2 regions of the Streptomyces sp. NPDC001410 genome follow, and region 1 is predicted to be linked to the other one. Evidence: riboswitches for the same ligand, from Rfam matches in the RefSeq annotation. Region 1 holds a riboswitch; the other holds the start of a gene.

Region 1 (3,188 bases):
CGACGGCAAGCACCCCGTCACCGTCCCCGAGGAGCGGGTGGTGCGCTGGCGGGCGGACGACAGCCACACCGAACTGGTCGTCGCGACCGACCCGCGCAGGCCCGGCCGCCCGGTCCTCACCGACGAGGGCGACGACCCGCACGAGGTGGCGGACGGCCATGTGATCAGCCGGACCACCTACCCGCCGATGTGGAACGACGCCCCGCCCGAGGGAACCCCGCCGCACACCGCGGCGCGTCTGCGGGCCTACCTCACCGAGATCGCCCGGCCCGAGATCAACCGCAGCACGGCCCCGCTGAGCACCGCCGAACTGTTCGACGCCGTCGGGGAACTGCTCGACCACTGGACCCCGGGTGCCCGCGAGTCGGCGGCCCTCGTCCGGCTGTTCGCCGGGGCCGAGGGGCTGCGGCCGGCCGGCGAGGTCACCGACCGCCTGGGCCGCCCCGGTCACGCGTACGTGTACGAAACCCGGGGCCTCCGCCACATGCTGATCCTGGAACCGCGCACCGGCGCCGTCCTCGGCATGGAGACCACCTTCACCCGGGCCGAGCCCGAGTACCGGGTCAAGGCCGGGGACGTCATGGAGTACCGCGCCTGGATGCGCTGATCACACGCCGAGCCGTCGGGCGGCGGCTGCCGCGGCGGCTGCGGCTGCTGCGGCGTCAACGGTCTGCTCCAGCAGCGTGGCGATCGTCATCGGGCCGACACCGCCAGGCACCGGCGTGATCAGCGAGGCCCGCTCCACGGCCGAGTCGAAGTCGACGTCGCCGACGTTCCCCGCGTTGTAGCCCGCGTCGACGACGACCGCGCCCGGCTTGATGTCCTGGCCCCGGATGAGACGCGGCCGGCCCACGGCGGCGACCACGATGTCAGCCTCGCGGACCGCCGCCGACAGGTCCCGGGTGCGCGAGTGGCAGTACGTCACGGTCGCGTCGCGGGCCAGGAGCAGCATGCCCACCGGCTTGCCCAGGATCGCGCTGCGGCCCACCACCACGGCCCGCTTCCCGGCCGGGTCGACGTCGTACTCGTCCAGCAGCCGGATGATGCCGCCGGGCGTGCAGGAGACGAAGCCCGGCAGGCCGAAGCTCATCGTGGCGAACGAGGCGAAGGTGACGCCGTCGACGTCCTTCTCCGGCGCGATCGCCTCGAACGCGGCCCGCTCGTCGATGTGGTCGCCCACCGGGTGCTGGAGCAGGATGCCGTGCACGGTCGGGTCGGCCGACAACTCCCGCAGGGTGCCGACGAGTTCGGCGGTGGTCGTGGCGGCGGGCAGCGCCACGTGCCGGGACTCGATGCCGGCCTTGCGGCAGCGGTTCTGCTTCATACGGACGTAGGTGACGGACGCCGGGTCCTCGCCGACCAGCACCGTGGCCAGACAGGGCGCGCTGCCCGTCCGCTCGGTGAGATCGGCGGCCTTCTTCGCGGTCTCCTCGACGATGCGGCGGGCGAGGGCGGTGCCGTCCATGAGCCGGGCCTGTGTCATCTGCACTCCTGAGCTGGGTTGACCTTCATCGCCCAGGCGCGCGGCATGCTCCACGGGCCGCTCCCCGGTGGTACTCCACCTCAGCGCCAGTCACGGCCCGCCCACAGCCTAACCGAGCGCGTGGGCGGCGCTCAGTCCGCGTCCGTGGACCCGGGTGCCGTGGGATCCGCCCCGGCGAGGAAGGCGTCCGCCTGGGCGGCCAGCCGGTCCGCGCCGATCGCCCCGGCCCAGCGGACTATCTCCGCCGCAAGCGCGACGGCGCCCGCCTCGTCCCCCGCGTCCCGGGCCAGCACGGCCAGCAACAGCTGTTGGGACAGGGTGCCGGGCACCGTGCCGGCCCGGGCGCCCAGCGCGGTGGCCCGCCGCCAGCGCTCCCCGGCCCGCTCGCCGTCACCGGCGTCGTGGTCGTGGTCGCCGAGATGCCGCAGCGCCTCGCGGGCCAGCAGACCGTCCGCGCCGGCCTCCCCGGCGTGCAGCGCTGCCGTGTAGTGCCCGGCGGCGGCCGCCCGCTCGGCGAAGTGGTTCTCCGTGATCAGCCCCCGGTACATCGCCGCCCAGCCCCGCCGCACCTCGTCCGGGGCGCTGTCGTGCAGCTCCCGCGCCCGGTCGAGGAGGGCGGCGAGCGCCTCGGGGTCCTTGCCGTCCGGGCCGATGCGCAGGGTGCCGTCGACCAGGAGCAGCCGGCCGTAGGTGTGCCTGAGCCGGAGGAAGCCGGTGTCCCAGTCGCCGTCCGGGAACTCCTTCTCCGCCGTCTCGAGCCGCTCGGCCGCGGTGTCCGTCCCCGCGAACCAGTCACGGTCCAGAGCGACTTCGGCCGCGGCCCGGGTGATCCGCGCACGAGCGGCGGGGTCGTCGGTGGTGGCCCCTTCGAGCAGCCGCGCGGCCCGCTCCCAGCGGCCGGCGGTGCTCAACTCGCGTGTTGCGTCCAGAAGTTCATCGACATCAACGAATGCGTGCGCTGCAGAGGTCATGCCGGGCAAGGTAGTTGGGCGAAAAATGATCCACAAGAAAATCACTGCGGGAGGCAGACAATGCAGGACTCGGTGGACCGGCACGTGGCAGTCTGGGCGCGCGAGCTGGACTGGCTGGACCCCGTCAAGGAGGCGATCGTCGCGAGGCTGGCGATCCTCGGCCGGCACACCGCCCAGGCCCGCCGGGACGTGCTGGACTCCGACGGCCTCAAGTACTGGCAGTACAAGATGCTGTTGATGCTGCGCAGGTCCGGGCCGCCGTACGAGTCGAGTCCCTCGCAGCTCGCCGAACGGCTCGGCCTGACCCGGGGTGCGCTGTCGGCGCGGCTCGGGGCCGTCGAGGACGCCGGGCTGATCACCCGTACCCACGAGACCGGTGACCGCCGGCGGGTGCGGGTACGGCTCACCGAGGCCGGGCACGCCGCGTTCGAGGCGCATGCGGCAGCGGAGGACGCGGGTGAGGGCACGCTGCTCGCAGCACTGACCGAAGAAGAGCGGCGGACGCTTGCAGACCTGCTGCGGAAACTGGTCCTGGCAGCCGAGAGCGGGGACGCGCCCGGCCCAACGTCGCCCGGGCCGAGAAGGTCCAGGTCAGCCGGGAGGTGACCTGGGCCCTCGCGACCTTCCTCCCTAGTCGTCCCATGCCTGGATCAGAATCTGTTCGGCGATCTTGCCGTCACGCAGGGTGACCATGGACTCGGCGAGGACACGCGTGCCGTCCCCGTACTCGCAGG
Region 2 (3,188 bases), on a different contig from region 1:
GGTAGAGCGGGAACGCCGCCACCAGGTCCGTCGCCCGCTGGGCGATCTCCTGCGCGGTCTTCTCGTCCAGGACGTGGGCCGCCTTGGACGGGGCGCCCGACTTGGTGGTGCCCTGCTCGGTCGCCGTCAGGACTCGGTCGATCAGGCCCGCCACCTCGTCCATCTCCGCCGTGCCGAGGCCCCGGGTGGTCAGGGCGGGGGTGCCGATGCGGATGCCGGAGGTGTACCAGGCGCCGTTCGGGTCGGCCGGGATGGCGTTGCGGTTGGTGACGATGCCGGATTCCAGGAGGGCCGCCTCGGCCTGGCGGCCGGTGAGGCCGTAGGAGGTGGCCACGTCGATCAGGTTGAGGTGGTTGTCCGTGCCGCCGGTGACCAGGGTGGCGCCGCGCTTCATCAGGCCCTCGGCGAGGGCGCGCGAGTTGTCGACGATGCGCTGGGCGTAGTCCTGGAACGAGGGCTGCCGGGCCTCGGCGAAGGCGACGGCCTTCGCGGCCATGACGTGCGGGAGCGGGCCGCCGAGCACCATCGGGCAGCCGCGGTCGACCTGGTCCTTCAGGGAGTCGTCGCACAGGACCATGCCGCCGCGCGGGCCGCGCAGGGACTTGTGGGTGGTCGTGGTGACGATCTGGGCGTGCGGGACCGGGTCGAAGTCGCCGGTCAGGACCTTGCCGGCGACCAGACCGGCGAAGTGGGCCATGTCGACCATCAGGGTCGCGCCGACCTCGTCGGCGATCTCGCGCATGATGCGGAAGTTCACCAGGCGGGGGTACGCCGAGTAGCCCGCGACGATGATCAGCGGCTTGAACTCGCGGGCCTGGGCGCGCAGCGCCTCGTAGTCGATCAGGCCCGTGGCCGGGTCGGTGCCGTAGGAGCGCTGGTCGAACATCTTGCCGGAGATGTTCGGGCGGAAGCCGTGGGTGAGGTGGCCGCCGGCGTCCAGGGACATGCCGAGCATGCGCTGGTTGCCGAAGGCCTGGCGCAGCTCGGCCCAGTCGGCCTCGGAGAGGTCGTTGACCTGTCGGGCGCCGGTCTTCTCCAGGAACGGGACCTCCACGCGGTCCGCGAGCACGGCCCAGAAGGCGACGAGGTTGGCATCGATGCCGGAGTGCGGCTGGACATAGGCGTGCCGGGCGCCGAAGAGCGCCTTGGCGTGCTCGGCGGCCAGGGACTCCACCGTGTCGACGTTGCGGCAGCCGGCGTAGAAGCGGCGGCCGATGGTGCCCTCGGCGTACTTGTCGCTGAACCAGTTGCCCATCGCCAGCAGGGTGGCCGGGGAGGCGTAGTTCTCGGAGGCGATCAGCTTCAGCATCTCGCGCTGGTCGGTCACCTCCTGGCCGATGGCGTCGGCGACCCGCGGCTCGACGGCACGGATCACGTCGAGGGCGGCACGGAAGGCGATGGATTCGGTCGACAGGGGCTGCTCTGGCATGGGGACCTCCGGACGGTGTGCGTACAGCGTTCACGTTCGGCCCAGGCGCACGGCACTGTTTTCCCGCTCGGGCCGCTCCCCGATGGTCGGTCCCATCCCTAGCGCGCCAGTCACGGCCCGCTGATCAGCCTACCGGGCGCGCCGGATCGCGCAGGTCCCGCGTCCACCATGCGAGCGAGGATAAGAAGGGGGTGCATCCGACTCTCTGGCCCTTTGGAGTTCCCGTGAACGTTACGGAGACGCTCATCGCCGCCGCCGACGCCCACAGTGCGCACAACTACCACCCGCTGCCGGTGGTCGTCGCCACCGCGGAGGGGGCCTGGATGACGGATGTCGAGGGGCGGCGCTACCTCGACCTGCTGGCCGGGTACTCGGCACTGAACTTCGGCCACGGACACCCGCGGCTGGTGGAGGCGGCCAGGGCGCAGCTGGAGCGGGTGACGCTGACGTCGCGGGCGTTCCACCACGACCGGTTCGCCGCGTTCTGCACCGAGCTGGCCGCGCTGTGCGGCATGCAGATGGTGCTGCCGATGAACACCGGCGTCGAGGCGGTGGAGACCGCGGTGAAGACCGCCCGGAAGTGGGGGTACCGGATCAAGGGGGTGCCCGCCGAGATGGCGAAGATCGTGGTCGCGAGCGGCAACTTCCATGGCCGTACGACGACGGTCATCAGCTTCTCCACCGACCCCGAGGCGCGGGCGGACTTCGGTCCGTACACGCCGGGCTTCCAGATCGTGCCGTACGGCGACCTGACCGCGATGCGGGAGGCGCTCACCGAGAACACGGTCGCGGTGCTGCTCGAACCGATCCAGGGCGAGTCGGGCGTGATCGTCCCGCCGCCCGGTTATCTGCCGGGGGTGCGGGAGCTGACCCGGCAGCGGGACGTGCTGTTCATCGCCGACGAGGTCCAGTCGGGGCTGGGCCGGACCGGGCGGACCTTCGCGTGCGAGCACGAGGGGGTCGCACCGGATGCCTACGTGCTGGGGAAGGCGCTGGGCGGCGGGATCCTGCCGGTGTCGGCGGTGGTGTCGAGCATCGAGGTGCTCGGGGTGTTCGGGCCGGGTGAGCACGGATCGACGTTCGGTGGGAACCCCCTGGCGTGTGCGGTGGCGCTGGAGGTGATCAGGATGCTGCGGACGGGCGAGTACCAGGCGCGGTCCGCCGAGCTCGGCGAGCATCTGCACCGGGAGCTGGGCGCCCTGCTCGGCACCGGCAAGGTGACGGCGGTGCGTGGGCGGGGGCTGTGGGCCGGGGTCGACATCGCGCCGAGGGTCGGGACGGGCCGGCAGGTGTCCGAGCGGCTGATGGACCGGGGTGTCCTGGTGAAGGACACCCACGGTGCGACGATCCGGATCGCGCCGCCGCTGGTGATCAGCAAGGAGGATCTGGACTGGGGGCTCGCCCAGCTGCGTGCGGTGCTGGAGGTTTAGGAGTGTCCTAGAGGATCACGTGGGGCAGGAAGCGGGCGTACTCGTCGGTGATCAGGCCCGAGGACTCGCGCAGGCCGAGGCCGGCCGGCTCGTCCCGGACGACCCAGGCGCCGAGGACGAGGTGGTTGCCGTCGAAGGTGGGCAGCGGGGCGAGCTGCTGGTAGCAGCAGGGCTCGTCCCGGGTGACGGCCGGTGCGCCGGGCTCGTGGACGGTCACGCCCGCGCCCTCGCGGCCCAGCAGCGGCTTGGCGACATAGCCCGTCGACCCGGACAGCTCGCGCGGGCCGTCCAGGTAGGCGGGCAGCAGGTTCGGGTGGCCGGGGTACAGC

What was found. A riboswitch is a leader RNA that binds a small molecule or an ion and turns the genes downstream of it on or off. The one in region 1 is predicted to bind ZMP and ZTP.
Region 2: it holds a riboswitch for ZMP and ZTP, as region 1 does, so the genes downstream of both, ACFY3C_RS28680 (glycine hydroxymethyltransferase) here and ACFY3C_RS06590 (bifunctional 5,10-methylenetetrahydrofolate dehydrogenase/5,10-methenyltetrahydrofolate cyclohydrolase) in region 1, are expected to answer to the same signal.

What each region holds. Positions count from the first base shown of each region.
Region 1 is NZ_JBIAWE010000003.1:1,268-4,455, forward strand. It holds gene ACFY3C_RS06585 (CU044_5270 family protein) at 1-607, shown strand, start outside; gene ACFY3C_RS06590 (bifunctional 5,10-methylenetetrahydrofolate dehydrogenase/5,10-methenyltetrahydrofolate cyclohydrolase) at 608-1,483, opposite strand; ZMP/ZTP riboswitch at 1,507-1,587, opposite strand; gene ACFY3C_RS06595 (hypothetical protein) at 1,615-2,454, opposite strand; gene ACFY3C_RS06600 (MarR family winged helix-turn-helix transcriptional regulator) at 2,515-3,060, shown strand; gene ACFY3C_RS06605 (nuclear transport factor 2 family protein) at 3,085-3,188, opposite strand, start outside.
Region 2 is NZ_JBIAWE010000013.1:282,813-286,000, forward strand. It holds gene ACFY3C_RS28680 (glycine hydroxymethyltransferase) at 1-1,429, opposite strand, end outside; ZMP/ZTP riboswitch at 1,462-1,553, opposite strand; gene rocD (ornithine--oxo-acid transaminase) at 1,654-2,859, shown strand; gene ACFY3C_RS28690 (glutathionylspermidine synthase family protein) at 2,867-3,188, opposite strand, start outside.